DNA from 2 places in the Mesorhizobium sp. AR02 genome. Region 2 is predicted to be linked to the other one. Evidence: predicted binding sites of a transcription regulator. Region 2 holds the regulator's gene; the other holds the start of a gene.

Region 1 (7,922 bases), 300 kb from region 2:
GTATGCCAGACAGCCGCGCCTTTTCCTCCGAATTGCCGATCGCCAGCAGATGCAGCCCATAGGGCGTTCGCCGCAACGCCAGCCAGACGATGAGATAGGCAATGGCAATCACCAGGGCAGGGACAGGGACACCGAGTACGGTCGTTGCTAGAACATTGGTGAGGCTCGAGGGCAGGCCGGAAAGCCATTGCCCGCCGAGCAGGACGAAGACGGCGGTGCGGTAGACGCCGAGCAGGCCGAGCGTTCCGACGATGGCCGGAACGCGGCCGAGGACGACGACGGTGGCCGTGACGCATCCCAGCAACGCCCCGACCAGCGGGCCGACAATGATCGCCAGCGCCGGATTGCCATCGGCACCGAGCACGCGGCCGATGGCGATGGCCGCGAGCCCCATGACGATGCCGATCGACACATCGATGCCGCCCATGGCCAGAAGCAAGGTCATGCCAAGGCCGATCAGCAGCAGTTCGACGCTGTTGCGCAAGACTGTCGCCGCATTGCCTGAGGTGGCGTAGTGGGGCGATGCGACAGAAAAGATGACGATCGCCAGCAAACAGGCGACAAGCAGAGACCACTCTCGTCCGTTCATGGAGAAGACACCGTTTGCAGACTGTCGCACCGCGTTCATGTCAGAGCTCAGAAGTTGAACTTGTCGACATTGTCCTTGGTGAAGACAGCCGGCGGCCCGAGCAGCAGGATGCCCTTGGCGGCATCATAGGTGACGGGCTTGTCGAGGCCGGCGATCTTGTTCTCCGCCTCGAAGGCCTTGCCGTCGATCAGCTGCTTGCCGGCCCAGACCGTGAGATAGCCGAGCTGCTCGGGATCCCACAGCACGGTGAAGCCGAAAGCGCCGCTCTTCAGGTACGAGCGCGCCGTGTTCGGGCTGCAATAGCCGGCGCCGATGACGGAGCCGATCTTGCCGGCGGTCTCGATGGCCTGCGCAACGCCCGGACAGGTCGAGGATGCGACGGCGATGATGGCCTTGATATCGGGATTGGCGGCCATGAGATCGCCTGATATTTGCGCGGCGCGCTCGGCTGTGCCGCCGGCAAATTGCGGGGCGAGCAGCTTCAGCTTGGGATATTTGGCGGTGGCTTCCTTCTGCATGAAGCCGATCCAGGCATTGAGATTGGACGCCGTAGCCTCGCCGGAGACGATGCCGATCGTAGCGTCCTCGCCGACGCGCTTGACGAGTTCGTCGACGATCGTGGTGCCGAGGCCTTCGTCGGTCGCTTGCGCCACATAGACAGCGCGGCCGCTGTCGGGCGCATCGCTGTCGCTGGTGAAGAGTTTGATGCCCTTCGCCTTGGCGCTCTCGACAACGGGGGCGATGCTGGAGGCATCGAGCACGCTGACCGAAATCGCCTCGACACCCTGGTCGATCAGGTTCTGGACGATCTGCAACTGGTCGACCGGATTGGTGTCGACAGGGCCGGAATAGATGAAATCGACGCCGAGATCCTTGGCGGCGCGATTGCCGCCGGCTTCCATGGCGTTGAAATAGGGGATGCCGATCAGCTGCGGGACGAAGGCGACCTTGTGCTTGTCGGCGGCGTGCGCTGCCGTGGCAATGACGAGTGATAATGCGGATGCGGCGAGCACTTTCTTGAGTTGTGAAAGCATTTTGGGTTGATCCTCTCTGGAAATGACGTGCGTTTCAGTTTGTTTTTTCGAGCGCCCGCACGTCGGGATGAGCGCCTGTTATGAGCGAAACGACTTCCTCGTGATTGGTCTCGGCCGCCAGCCGTTCGGCCACCTTGCGGCCGCGTCGGAACACCACGATCCGGTCGGCAACCTCGAAGACTTCGGAAATGTTGTGGCTGATGAGGACGACGGCACAGCCGCGCGCGGCAAGCCGCCGCGTCAGCGCCAGCACCTTGCGGGTCTCGGCAACGGCAAGCGCCGCCGTCGGCTCGTCCATGATGACCAGTTTGGCGTTCAGATTGAGCGCCCTGCAGATGGCGACAGCCTGGCGCTGGCCGCCGGACAGGCTGCCGACAGGCGCTTCCGGATCGGAAATATGGGCATCGAGCTCTTTGAGAAGGCCGTCGACGCGCTGGCGCATTTCCTGGCGCTTCAGAAACGGAATGCCCAAAATGGAGCGTTTCAATTCTCGGCCGAGAAAGACGTTTTCGGCGATCGAAAGGTTCTCCGAAAGCGCCAGTTCCTGGAAGATCGTCGCGATCCCCGATGAGGCCGCATCCTTGGGCGAATGAAACGAGACCGGATTGCCCTCGATGATGAGTTCTCCCTCGCTCGGCGCATGGGCACCCGCCAGGATCTTGATGAAGGTCGATTTGCCCGCGCCATTGTCGCCGAGCAGTGCCAGCACCTCACCGGAGCGGATTTCCAGGTCGACATTGGCAAGCGCGGTCAGCGCGCCGAAGCGCTTGGCGATGTTTCTGGCCACAAGAAACGGTGCTGTCATGACGGGCTCCCCGGCGGTTGATCGGGCTGGGTGGCTAAACGGTCTTGCTCACCCAGCGCAGCACATTGGTCCAAAGGCGTGCATAGCCGGGCCATTCGACAAAACTGTTCGGCAGCCAGTGCGGGCCGATGTCCGACGTCCAGACCAGGGTGCGACCCTCGCCATGGCGACCGGTGACCAGCAGCGGATGGCCCCCTTGGTCCTGCGGCAGCCGCGCCAGCACTTCGACATCGTCCCGGTCGCGGGCGATGACCTCGTTGGCGCCGAGAAGAATGGGCCACTCGCCGTCTATGCCGGCAAAGAGCGGGTGATCCTTGGGCCCGATGATCTCAGGCCGAAAGCCCTCGGGAATTTCCAGCCGGTCGTCATTGGGCAGGCAGGTCACCGGCAGCGCATCCTCGACCGCCGTGCGATGCCAGCGGGCCTTGCCGTCGATGCCCTGGAAGGAGAAGTAGCCGCCGATCATGATCAGGCCGCCGCCGGCCTGCGTCCAGTCGCGCAGAAGCTTGAGCCGGTTGGGGACCGTCTTGCCGTGCAGCCAGACATCGGGGTGGAGCAGCAGCGAGTTCGCGCCGATGTCGGAGAGGATGATCGCCTTGTATTGCGACAGGCCCTCCATGGTAAAAGGCAGCTTTTCGACAGCCTCATGGGCCGGCATGTAGTCAAGATCGAACTCGCTGTCCTTCAGGGCGGCAACGAGCGGTGTTGCGCCCAGATGAAAGGTGACGCTGCCGAATTGGTCGAAGCCCTTGTAGTGGGTCGCCGAGCTCATCCAGCTCTCACCGACCAGAAGGACTTTTGCTCTCGCCATAATCATATTCTCCTGATTTCGCCAGATGGGCCGATGTCCAGAAACCGATAAGTCTTTGATTTAACTTGCCATCACAGTCTCGTTCGCCAAGGCGGTGGCCTTGAGGGTCGCGAAATCCGCGATGTAGCCCTGCGCGCCTTCGACAGTGGTCGTCAGGCTCGCGCCGATCGCGGCATAGCGGGCGGCGGCATCCAGCGACGCGCCATGCAGCCACAGGCTGAGGAAGATGCCGGCGAAGCTGTCGCCGGCGCCGGTGGCATCGACGCGGTTGACCGGCAGTGCCGGCACCTCGATCTGTGGGCCGCCGCCAGCCGGGAAGACGACCGCGCCGAATTCACCGAGCGTAAGCACCAAAGTTCCGCGCGGCTTGATGCGTGACAGCATCAGCCGCACCTCTTCGATCATGCTCGCCATCCCAGTGCGAAAGCCGAAAATCTCGCGCATCATCACGTCGTTGATGAAGGCCAGGTCGATCTGCCTGACCATCTGCATAAAAGCCTCCGGCGTGCGCGCGCTTTTGGGCAGGCCGGCCGAATGCAGGCTCACCTTCCAGCCGGCCTGATGAAAACGCTCTATCGATGCGGTCATCGTCTCATAGTGAAAGCCTTCGATATGAAGGCATGCCCGGCGCTGCTCGGGCTGGATGTCCAGGTTGGCGGTCAGGTCGACCTCACCCAGTTCGAATGGTTCGCTGATGATGGTGCGGCTGCCGTTACGCTCGATGATGACGATCGCCTGCGAAAGCCGGTTGTTGGGCGTGCTGCGGATCGGCAAGGCGTGGACACCCAGTTTGGCGAGCTCGCCCAGCGCCCAGTCGCTCTCGGCATCCCTGCCGACCGCTGTCGCCAGTTCCACGTCAAGGGCATAGGGCACCCCGACATCGGCGGCGGCAACCGCGAGATTGGCCGCCGGTCCGCCCAGCGCCTTTTCGATATGGCTGGCGGTGATGCGGTCGTCGCGATGCGGCAGCACGTCGACGCGGCACAGGAAGTCGACGCTGACGCGGCCAGCGACCAGAAGCCTTGGCAGGTGATCGAGATTTTTTGGCCTGCGGGGCGCGCGGCCGGGTAGCGAACGGGCGAAGGAACTCGGCCGGTACATCAGCGCGGCAACCGCTTTCTCGATGCGTTCGCGTGTGTCTTCCCTGAGGCCGGCGGTGCCATTGATGAAGTTCGAGACCGTGCCGATGGAGACACCGGCGGTTCGTGCGACATCCGCTATGGTAGGGCGCTTGCGTTGCAATTGCCTGGTTCCGATTGAAGCGTTTCAAACGGTAGCAGCGGAAACGTAGCGGCTCAATGAAACTATTTTCCAAAAAAATGGAGGCAATTTCTCCTTGTTGGAAGTGTGATCCGATATTTGCTCAACTTTCGGATCAATTTTTTCAAGATTGAACAATTTTCAAATTCTCTCGGCCAAAAAGATTGTGCCGCCGGGCCATCATCTTGGAAATCAGAGCACACGCGGCCGGCGCCGGAACAGGGGCTGCCGCACTTCCTGTTATCTCGGCGACGGTCTTCCCGGGCTGGTACGGGTCAAATTTCGGGCCAAGACTCCATGTTGGCATGCATCGGGCACTGGTCCCCGGGACACGCCGTAAATTCGCAGAGACGACAGAAATGGCTGACCCCGTATGCATCCGTCGCCAGTGGGCGCATCAGCTTCTCGAGGAGGCCGGTGAGCTGTTTTTCTTCAGCGGCGGTAAGGACTCCAAGATAGTCCTTGACCGCCGCGCAACGTGCGACGAGAGCGGGCAACACGGCTTTGCGGCCGGCCGGAGTGACGTGGAGATGCGTGGCACGCTTGTCTTCACCCTTGCGAGCTTCGACGAAACCCTGGGCCTCCAGCTTGTCGACGAGACGCACCGTCGCAGTGTGCGACAGGTTTAGCGCCCGCGCCAGCTGCGCGTTGGTGATGCCCTCCCAAAAGCCCATGATGTTGAGTGCGGCTGAGGCAGAGTCGGTTTGGTTGGGGTGACTTTTGAGGGTCGCCTCAACGCGTTCGGTAATTTCGCCAGCAAAGGCGGCAAGCATATTGGCGGTTCTCAAGCGGGTCATGGCGGCAATCTTTATCATGAGGGGTTGACGGCGCTAGCCTTTATGTGACTTATTATGTGCGTGCAGCACGCACTTATCAAGGAGAAAAGTCATGACGACTTTACAGAAATGGACCCTTTCGGCAGGGCAGGTGATAGCTCGATACAGCGTTGTCCTCTTTTTCGTGGTGTTCGGGGTGGCGAAGTTCACCCCGGCCGAAGCGACGGCGATTCACCCGTTGCTTGTTCACAGTCCGTTCTTGTTCTGGCTCCCCGAGTTGTTTGATCAGCAGTTGTCTTCGGGGATCATCGGTGTCGTGGAGATCGTCTTGGCTCTCATGATGGCCTCGCGTCCCGTTACGCCGTGGATCTCGGCGGTCGGCAGTTACGGCGTCGCTGCCTCGCTGGTGGTCACGCTGAGCTTCCTCGTCACCACGCCACAACTCGACCCGGCGCTTGGCGCCTTCATTATCAAGGACCTGACCCTTCTCGGGGTGGCACTTTGGTCCGCTGGTGAGGCCCTGGCGTCCACAAAGCCGCGCGTGGCTTCGCTTTGAAATGAACCCGGTGTGAGCAGTCAAGAGATCCGTCAGCGGACGTTAACAATCAGGAGATGGCAATGGGCGCCGTAATAGGGATGGGCACCAGAAATACGGCTCCCCACCAGAAGTGCGATAGAAGCAGACCACCGACGACCGGGCCGATCGCGCCGCCAAACGAGAAACTCGCAACCCAGACGCTTACGGCGAAGGTCCGCTGGCGGTCGTCACGAAACATGTTGCTGATGAGCGATAGCGTCGAGGGCGCCATCGTCGCGCCGGCGATCCCGATCAGCGCCCGAGCCAGGATGAGCATCTCGGCACTTCGTGCAAAGGCCGCGACCAGCGACAGGAGCCCGAAACATGCCGATCCAATCAGCAGCAGCTTGCGCCGGCCGATCCGATCGCCAAGAGCTCCCATGATGAGCAGCGACGCGGCCGCCAGAAAGCCGTAGATATCCACGATCCAGAGCAATTGAGCGGCCGTGGGCTTGAGGTCGGCGCTTAGCGATGGCACGGCCAGGTTCAGCACGGTCAGATCCATCGCGTAGAGGATGCAAGGCAGCGCGATGATGGCGAGGCCGATCCATTCGCGACGCGTGGCTCGGCCCGCGCGCGGACCAGTGTCGGATGCGCTTCTGCTGGCAGTCGGGCCGGTATGGCTGCCCGAGCATAAGACCCCAAACGCCGGGCGGCTTGATATCCTCAGCGCTGCCTTGTCTCTGGCGGCCGTGTTGCCGATCGTCTTTGGCATCAAGCTCATCGCCGAAGGCGGCAATTTCGTGTGGGCGACATCGGTGATCGCGTTGGGCCTGGTGCTCGCAGTGGTGTTCGTGAGGCGGCAGATGGACTTGCCTGATCCGCTCCTTGACTTACGGCTGTTCAGGCGGCCCGCCGTGACCGCAGCGCTCGGCATCAACATCCTCGACTTCTTTGTCGGCTTCGGAATTCTCGTTCTTGTTGCCCAGTACCTCCAACTGGTTTTGGGACTAACCCCCCTGGAAGCGGGCCTCTGGAGCATCCCGGCCGGGGTTGGCTTCGTGGTGGGATCATTGTTGACTTCGACCGTGCTCAGGCTGATGCGGCCAGCCTACGTTCTCGGCCTCGGCCTGGCGTTTGCAGCCGGCGGTCTCGCGCTGATGGCATACGCCGCGGAAATGCATAGTTTGATTCTGATTGTCCTGGGCAACGCGCTGTTTTCTGTCGGCTCAGCTCCGGGCATCGCGATCGTCGCGGACCTCGTCGTCAGCGCGGCGCCCAAGGAGCGATCCGGCGCTGCCTCGGCACTTTCCGAGACGGCCTCCGAGTTCGGTGGCGCGCTAGGCATCGCCTTGCTTGGCAGCCTCGCAACCCTGCTTTATCGTTCTGCGCTGGGCTTGGCCATGCCGACGGGCGTTCCCGTCAACACTATGGAGACTGCGCTACGCGGTATTGGAGCTGCAAGCAGCCTTACGCCAGGTCTCGGTAATGGCGGTGCGTTGTTGTCGGCAGCGCGAGGCGCATACACAAGCGCGGCGGACGTCACCTTCCTGACTGCTGCTGGGATAATGCTGGTGGCAGCGATCGTCGCGGTGACGATGTTCCGGGGGTCGAAGACGCAGGAATAAACCTCGCTTGGGCAAGCGCGATCTTGTCGGATGCCTTCATCTGCGCGCGGCCGCGACATGACGCAGCCACGACGCTCAGATTAGCAGCAGGCCATTCATGCTGGCGGATCCCTTCCGCCCGATGATGATGTGGTCGTGCACGGCGATGCCCAGCCGCTTGCCTGCGTCGATGATCTCTTTCGTCATCTCGATGTCGGCACGCGACGGCGTCGGGTCGCCCGACGGGTGGTTGTCGATCAAACCATCATGGATGGGATTGTTATATCGATCATATACTTACCAGGTCATAGCGGCGAGATGGGGTCGTCAATTGGGGCATGCCTCTAGTGACCACTCGTGATCTTTCACGTTCCAGCATGGGGAAACTTAGTCAGTACCCTGATGTCCCGATTGGCCACGGATTCCGAATGCTCATCGTCTCAATCGCAACGAACAGCTGGCATCCACGGGGCCCTCGCGTTCCAGTGCTACTTAAATGACGGTTGTGCCAGGGCATCGTCCT
Region 2 (7,922 bases):
GTGTGGCAGAGATCCCAGACGATCAGCGCGCCGGCCTGGTGGGCCTTGCGCGTCAGCGCGGCCATGTCGCGCAGCTGGCCGGATTTGTAATTGACGTGGTTGACCAAGATGACGGCGACGCGCTCGTCGATCAGCTCTTCAATGGTCGGAGCATCGACGCCCTCGAGCCGCAGCACCGTGCCCGGCCGCGTCGAGGCCACGCCTTCGGCCATGTAGAGATCAGTTGGAAAGCTGTCGCCCTCGGCGACGATGACCGAGCGGTCCGGCCGCATGCCGAGCGCGGCATGCAGTACCTTATAGATGTTGATCGAGGTCGTATCGCAGACCACAGTCTGGCTGGCCGCCGCTCCGATCAGGCGCCCCAGCTGATCGCCAAGCGCGACCGGCATATCGAACCAGCCGGCCGTGTTCCAGGCACGGATGAGGTCCTGCGCCCACTCCTGCGTCGCGGCCTTTTGCAGCTCGTTGAAGACAGCGGGTGCCGCGGCGCCCAGCGAATTGCCGTCGAGATAGATTACACCTTCCGGCAAAATGAACCGGTCGCGCATGGCGCGCAGCGGATCCGCCGCATCCATGGCTTCGACTGCTGCGAGATCGAGCGTTGCACGCATGATTTGTGACATTCCCTGGTTATTTACGCCGTAATTATTCACGGATGGCTTCGCGAGCCGGTGCGGGTCCCCGGCCCCGCTTGAGGCTGGGCAGAGCAAGCATGGCAAGCACGAACAGGCCCGTGGCAAGCTTCAGGTCGGGAGGCGGCATGCCGGCGGCAAGGCAGAACGACACCAGCTGGTAATAGATGATCGCGCCGGCGAAAGGCGCCAGCAGCTGACGCCAGACCGTCTGCTTGCCGACGACCGCTTCGCCGATCATCAGCGCGGCAAGGCCGTTGATGAGGATGCCCAGCCCCATATTAACGTCGGCAAATCCCTGCGACTGCACCATCAGCGCGCCGCTCGATGCCGAAAACGCGCTCGCCAGCCCGACACCGCCTATGGTCGCCGCCCAGACATTGATGCCTTGAGCCTCGGCCATGTCAGGATTGGCGCCGACGGCGCGCACGGCAGTGCCCTTCTCGGTCCTGAAGAACATGTAGAGCGATGCGAAGACGACGAGCGCGAGAAGACCCGCGACAACGATCTTGCTGGCCGGGAAACCTGGCCGCGCGAACGGTACCCAGTCGAACACGGCGGGCGAGCCGAAGACGGAAAGATTGGACTTGCCCATGATGCGCAGGTTGATGCTGTAAAGCATCGTCATCATCAGGATACCCGCAAGAAGCGTGTGGATGCGGAAGCGCAGATGGATGAAGGCCGTGCAGCAGCCCGCCGCGAAGCCCGCCACGAATGCGACCATGATGCAGAGCAGCGGCGATGCACCGGCAGCCAGCAGGACGCCGCAGACGCAGCCGCCCAGCGGAAAGGCGCCTTCGCTGGTGAGATCGGGAAAATTGAGCATGCGAAACGGGATCATGATGCCGAGCACGACAAAGGCCAGGATCAGGCTTTGCGCCAGGGTCACCGGCATGATCGCGACGAAGCTGGTGAGAACGTCCTGAACAAAACCCATGATGATCAGCTCGCCAGCAACATGCGGTCGGTCTTGATGGAAAAATGGCCGATCAGGTCGAGAACCGTGACCCTCGCCTTCTCCTCGCCGGTGACCTCCAGGAGGACCCGGCCCGCGTCGAGCATGATCACCCGGCTGCCATAGTCGACGGCGTGCTGCATGTTGTGGGTCACCATCAGGGTGGTCAGCTTCAGCGCATTGACCGCGCGCACCGTCGCCTGCATGACGATCTCGGCCGTGCGCGGATCGAGTGCCGCGGTATGCTCGTCGAGCAGCAGCAGGTCCGGCGATCCGCCGACTGCCATGATCAGCGACAGCGACTGCCTCTGCCCGCCCGAGAGCAGATCGACGCGGGTATCGAGACGATTTTCCAGACCGAGGCCCAATATCGACAGGCGCTCCTTGTAGGACGCAAGCCGCGCGGCGTTCAGCCCTTGCCGCAGCGTGCGTTTGTGGCTGCGCAGATCGGCGAGCAACATGTTCTCCGCCACGGTCATGCTGGCGGCGGTGCCGCGCATCGGATCCTGGAAGACGCGCGCCAATCTTGTCGCGCGCTTGTACACCGGCATAGCTGTCACGTCGGCGTCGTTGATCAGGATCTTGCCGGAATCCAGGACAAGTGCTCCGGAAATGGCGTTGAGCATGCTGCTCTTGCCGGCTCCGTTGGAGCCGATGACGATGCCGAACTCGCCTGTGGCCAATGACAGGCTGAGACCGTCCAGCGCGACCTTCTCGTCGGCCTGGCCCCTGTAGAATACTTTGCGCGCGGATCGGATCTCGAGCATCGTTCCTCCCTGACTTGAAGGGCGACGGCGCCAACGCCGTCACCCTTGCAGCCCGATGTCAGTCGACGATGCAGCCGCAATCGGCCATCGATGCCGGTATCTCGATGCCGAACGCAGCCATCGCCTTGCGGGAAATCGTTGCCATGTGATCCTTATAGGCGGGGCGCGACGGTGCGATCGTCTTGGTATCCTTGCCCTTGAGGATCTCGGCGGCGATGTTGCCGGCGTTGATGCCGACCTGCGTGTAATTGACCGCGAAGCTTGCCGGTACGGTGCCGTTGCGGACCGCGCTGTCATCGGAGTTGACGATCGGGATACCGGCCTGGCGAGCGGCCGCGGAGACGGCGGCGATCGCCGGCTGGATCAGGTTCGAGGCCGGGCCGTAGATCACGTCTGCCTTGCCGGCGAGCGAAGCGATGCGCTGCTGGATGTCATTGACGTTGTCGATGCCGACTTCCACGACCTCGAAGCCGGCTGCGGGCGCCGCCGCCTTGATCTTTTCGACCAAGGCAACGTCGTTGGCCTCGCCTGGATTGTAAGGCACGCCAAAGCGCTTGGCGTTCGGCAGCAGCTTCTTGGTGAAGGCCATCACCGCGGCGACATCCTGCAGATCGCTGGCGCCGGTCATGCCTTCGTCGCCGGCGTCCCACGACGGCACCAGCTTGGCCGCCACCGGATCGGTGACCGCGGCAAAGACGATCGGAATGCCGGAACCGGCGAGCGCCTTCTTGGCGATCTGCGAGACCGGCGTGGTGATGGTGTAGATCAGCTTGGGCTGCTCCGCCTGCAGCTTGGCGATCATCTGCGGCACCAGCGATGCATCGAAATTGGTATGGCTCTCCGTGTAGACGACGTCCTTGCCCTCGACGAAGCCATTGTCCGTCAACGCCTTCTTGAAGCCGGCTATGGCGGCGTTGAGCTGTGGATGCTCGCCGAAATTGGCGATGCCGATGCGTATCTGATCGGCCGCGGCACTGCCTGCACTGACCATCAACGCGCCTGCCAGGGCCAAGCCCGACAGCCAAGCGGATTTCGACTTCAACATCATTTCCTCCCAGATTTGATCGGCGCCGCTCCCGGGCGGCAACTGCGGCGATCATGGTCAGTCCCTCAGCGCCTGTCAAACATTATATATAATTCTTGCCATGCCTTCACATGATATATAATTTTCGCAAGCCTGATGATGGACGGAAAGTGATGCAGGATCAGAATAACTCCACCAAGACGGAGGCGGCCTATCAGCTGCTGCGGCGCGATATCCTGACCACCCGCCTCATGCCAGGAGCGCCGCTCAAGCTGAGCGCACTGCGCGGCATATATGGCGTCGGCTGGACGCCACTGCGTGAGGCTTTGTCCCGACTTGAAGCCGAGCGCCTGGTCACCGCCATCAGCAATCGCGGCTTTGCCGTCGCTCCCGTGTCGCGGGCCGAGCTCGAGGACCTGGCGCGCGCAAGGCTGGTTGTCGAAATGCCGCTGTTCCTGGAATCGATCGCGAACGGCGGTAGGGAATGGGAGGACGCGGTTGTCACCGCTCATTACCGGCTCTCCCGCTGCAAGACTGCGGTCGACGACCCCTCGGATGCGGCCGTCGACAAGTGGGACGAGAGCCACGAGGCCTTTCACGCGGCGCTGTTGAGCGCGGCGACGTCCAACTGGCTGTTACGGTTCCGCTCGACCATCGCCGATCAGCTGCGGCGGCATCATCGTTTTCTCGGCCTGGCGCCGACATTGCGGGCGGCGGCCGGCCTCAAGCACGGCTATGGCGAGGCCATGGACGCTCTGCGCGAGGCGATCGCGATCGAGCATCACACCGCAATCATGGAAGCGGCACTCGATCGCGACGTCGAGCGGGCAAAGGCACTCATGACCGCGCATATCGGCTACACGCTGCACGTCTATGTTCACAGCGAAGACAGTGGCACCTACGCCGCCCGCGCCGGCAGCCTGAAAGCGGTTTCCGGATGACGCTTGCGTGGCGTCCAGATCCCCGCGGCCCGTACCCGCCCCGAAGCCCGCGATTGTTGGCATTTTGGTTTCGTTTCGTTCCGCTGGAAATGGATCGATAAACCATACAAATCCACCCCGTGAACGCCTTTCGAAGGCCTGATGCCAAACCGCATCCTGGGGTAGGCCACAGGCCATTAACCAAAACAATTTCAATGCGCGCGGCGGAGGCGGAGGTGGTCGACTGCCGCCCGCTGCCAGGGGCAAAAAATTTCAGGCGTCTTAACAAATTCACTAAACTTTAAACGGTTGCAGAACACAACTGGAACAGATAGTGTTTGTTCTGGGTTTGTTTTTCGATTCTGGTTCAGACCCTTTGTTCAAGCCTTGGGGGCCGCCATGCTGACGCGCAAGCAACATGAACTCTTGATGTTCATTCATGAACGGCTGAAGGAAAGCGGCATTCCACCGTCCTTCGACGAGATGAAGGAAGCGCTCGATCTCGCCTCCAAGTCAGGCATCCATCGCCTGATCACGGCGCTGGAGGAACGCGGCTTCATTCGCCGGCTGCCCAACCGGGCGCGGGCGCTGGAAGTGCTGCGGCTGCCGGATTCGATCGCGCCCGGCCTCAATGCTGCAAAGAAATTCTCGCCGAGCGTCATCCAGGGCAGTCTCGGTCAGGGCGGCCTTGGCCGCCAGATCAAGCCGGCGTCGTCGCGCTTGCCGGCGGCCGGCAACGACGACGACGCGGTTTCCGCGGTGTCGATCCCGGTGATGGGCCGCATCGCCGCCGGTGTGCCGATCGATGCCATCCAGCATCAGACGCATTCGATCTCGGTGCCGCCGGACATGATCATGGGTGGTGAGCACTATGCGCTCGAGGTCAAGGGCGACTCGATGATCGAGGCCGGCATCTTCGATGGCGACACCGTCATTATCCGCAACGCCGACACGGCGAGCCCGGGCGAGATCGTCGTGGCGCTGGTCGACGAGGAGGAAGCGACATTGAAGCGGTTCCGCCGCAAGGGTGCCTCGATCGCGCTTGAAGCCGCCAACCCTGCCTACGAGACGCGCATTTTCGGACCGGACAGGGTCAAGGTGCAAGGCAAGCTCGTCGGGCTGATCCGGCGCTACTGAGCAGGAGCGGTCGGCGCTTCGGGTTTTTGATAGGGCGGCAGCCCCCTCGCCTCACGCGAAAATTTTCGCTGCTCGTGCCAAGGCCGATACGGGCTGTCCACCGCGAAGCTGACGATTGGCGGACCGGTCGCCGATTGGCGGTCAAAGAAGACGGCGGCACTGCCCTTACGGGCCAGTTGCCGTTTGGTGACGACGAGAACCAGCGGATTGTGGCAGGCGTCATAGCCGGTCGCGTCATTGACGACGATCAAATCGGCGAAACCGCAGGCTTTCCAGGTGTCCTTGCGGTCTTCGACATGCGCAATGATCGCGCCGGACGGGTGCCGGGCAAGACAGACGCCATCCGTGCAATAGAATGGCGCTCCCGGCGGCAGGTTGACGGCATCGGCAATGCCGAATTGCCCCTCCGCCTTGCTGAACATTTCCGGCACGACGATGGTTTCGGACACCAGCGCGCGTTTCCAATTGTCGACGGTGAATTCGTTCGGACGAGCCCGGCTGACCGCGAGTTCGCCACCGCCGATCGGCAACGCGACCAGCCGTGCATCTTCCGAGATCAAGACATCCGGCGTGCGCGTATCCGACACCGTCAACAGGCCGGCAAGCGCGAATGGCAGCGCTGCGAGCCGCAGCCAGGTCGTCGCCATCGTCGCGATGACCAGGGCGATGGTCACCAGCAGGACGGATTGCTGCGAAATCAGCCCGACCGCGTCGACCGGCGAGCGTTCCGATATCCAGGCCGATATGGCGATCATTGCGGTCAGGCCCTTGCCCATCACGTAAAGAAAGGGACCATCGGCACCGAAAGGCATCGCCAGCGAACTGAGAACAGCGAAAGGCATGACAATCAGCGAGACGATCGGCATGACGGCCAGATTGGCGAACAGGCTGAGCGGCGACACACGCTGGAAATGCCAGATGGCAAACAGCGCCGTGGCGCAGCCGGCGATGATGGAGGTCATGGCCAATCCGCCTGTCGCCAGCAGGAATTTTCGCGTGAGAAAGCTTGGCAGGGATCGCTTTGGCGGTGGCGGTCTTGTCTTTCCCGAATGGTGATCCGCCCAACCGGCATAGGCGCCAACCAGCGCAGCCGTTGCCGCGAACGACATCTGGAAACTCGGGCCGACCACTTCGTGTGGCGACACCACGATGACGGCAATCGCCGAGATCGCCAGATTGCGCATGGTCAGCGCCGCGCGATCGAACAGGACGGCAGTCAGCATCACCGCAAGCATGATGAAGCTGCGTTCGGCGGCGACGACGACGCCCGAAATCACGAGATAGGCGGCGATCGAGAACAGGGCCGCGGCGGCCGCGTATTTCTTCACCGGCCGACGCGCGGAAAAATCCGGAAACAGCGCGAAGGCGCCGCGCAGCAGACCCATGATGGTGCCGGCAACCAGCGCCATATGCAGTCCGGAAATCGAGATGATGTGATAGATGCCGGTGCGCCGCATCGCCTCGTTGATTTCGTCGGGAATGCCCGCGCGGACGCCAACGATCAGCGCCGCGGCGATCTCGCCCTCGGCCCCTCCAATGCTGCCCCTGATATGGTCGGCGATGGCTTCACGGGCATTTTCTATCCCGGAGAAAAGGCGGGCTGACAGAGGCATCTCACCGTCCTCGGCGGAGACAAGCTTTGGATTGCCGAGAAAGAAGCCGCTGCCGCCAATGCCGGCGAAATAGCTGTCGAAGGAGAAATCGTAGCTGTCCGGCCGCACCGGGCCGGTCGGCGGCAACAGTTTGGCATAGCCGGTGACCAGGGAGCCGGCAGTCATGTCCGCCGGGATATTTCGCGCCGAAAGCCGGACCCTTTCCGGCGCATAGCGCAATTTCGGCCGGGCGGTCGACGTCACGTCTATGGTCAGCCGGATGCGGCCAGTCTCCATCCGGTCGAGCGAGACGACGCGGCCGGTCACTTCAGTCGAGATTTCCGAGCCCAGCATCTGGGTGCCCACTCGCCATGTCTCGACCTTGGCGGCAAGCAGGCCAAGCGCGCACAACAATGCCGCCATGAAGCCCAGATGGGTTTTCGGCCAGGAGCGCGAGACAAGCGTGCAGATCGCCATCAGCACGACGACCGCGACAGGTCTTGCAAAGTCGGGCTCCGCCGCCAGCGAATAATAGCCGATCGCTCCAGCAGCCAGGCAGACCGGCACCAGCAGGAAGGCGATGCCTCGGTCAAGCTCGAGCTCCGCTGCCGTCGCCACACCGCGGCGCAGGCGAGGTAAGGAAACCTGGCCGAGCTGCCGTCGGACGCGCACAATCCGGCCCGAGACAGGGGACGGAAGTGGCGCTGGGATATCCGCCTGCAGCGGCTGGCTACCGGGCGCAGGCACAAGAGGCGATGGCGGCAGTGAGGTTGGCGGTGGAATCGCAAACAGGGACCGTTCGCTGACGCCAACACCAGCGTCCTCGCCCTGATCCAAGCCCCGGCCTCGTCCAGCCATCGGGTCTGCCCCTTGCACCCCTGACGCCCTATGCTAC

The links. Region 2 encodes LexA, which represses DNA repair genes until DNA is damaged. Its sites were predicted from a motif close to TGTTCNNNNTGTGTTCNG; they were not measured.
Region 1: a site for LexA is predicted at 4,577-4,594, ahead of DBIPINDM_RS34460 (carbohydrate kinase family protein). Genes of this name have one in related genera too.

What each region holds. Positions count from the first base shown of each region.
Region 1 is NZ_CP080531.1:6,238,421-6,246,342, forward strand. Features, by position in the region: gene DBIPINDM_RS34440 (ABC transporter permease) at 1-589, opposite strand, end outside; gene DBIPINDM_RS34445 (autoinducer 2 ABC transporter substrate-binding protein) at 637-1,623, opposite strand; gene DBIPINDM_RS34450 (ATP-binding cassette domain-containing protein) at 1,658-2,428, opposite strand; gene DBIPINDM_RS34455 (glutamine amidotransferase) at 2,463-3,239, opposite strand; gene DBIPINDM_RS34460 (carbohydrate kinase family protein) at 3,300-4,481, opposite strand; gene DBIPINDM_RS34465 (MarR family winged helix-turn-helix transcriptional regulator) at 4,775-5,314, opposite strand; gene DBIPINDM_RS34470 (DUF417 family protein) at 5,388-5,831, shown strand; partial or broken gene DBIPINDM_RS34475 (MFS transporter) at 5,905-6,516, opposite strand; gene DBIPINDM_RS34480 (MFS transporter) at 6,548-7,420, shown strand; partial or broken gene DBIPINDM_RS34485 (JAB domain-containing protein) at 7,496-7,660, opposite strand.
Region 2 is NZ_CP080531.1:6,539,747-6,547,668, reverse strand. Features, by position in the region: gene kynU (kynureninase) at 1-611, opposite strand, end outside; gene DBIPINDM_RS35885 (ABC transporter permease) at 646-1,569, opposite strand; gene DBIPINDM_RS35880 (ABC transporter ATP-binding protein) at 1,575-2,354, opposite strand; gene DBIPINDM_RS35875 (ABC transporter substrate-binding protein) at 2,413-3,399, opposite strand; gene DBIPINDM_RS35870 (GntR family transcriptional regulator) at 3,552-4,319, shown strand; gene lexA (transcriptional repressor LexA) at 4,698-5,435, shown strand; gene DBIPINDM_RS35860 (ComEC/Rec2 family competence protein) at 5,429-7,885, opposite strand.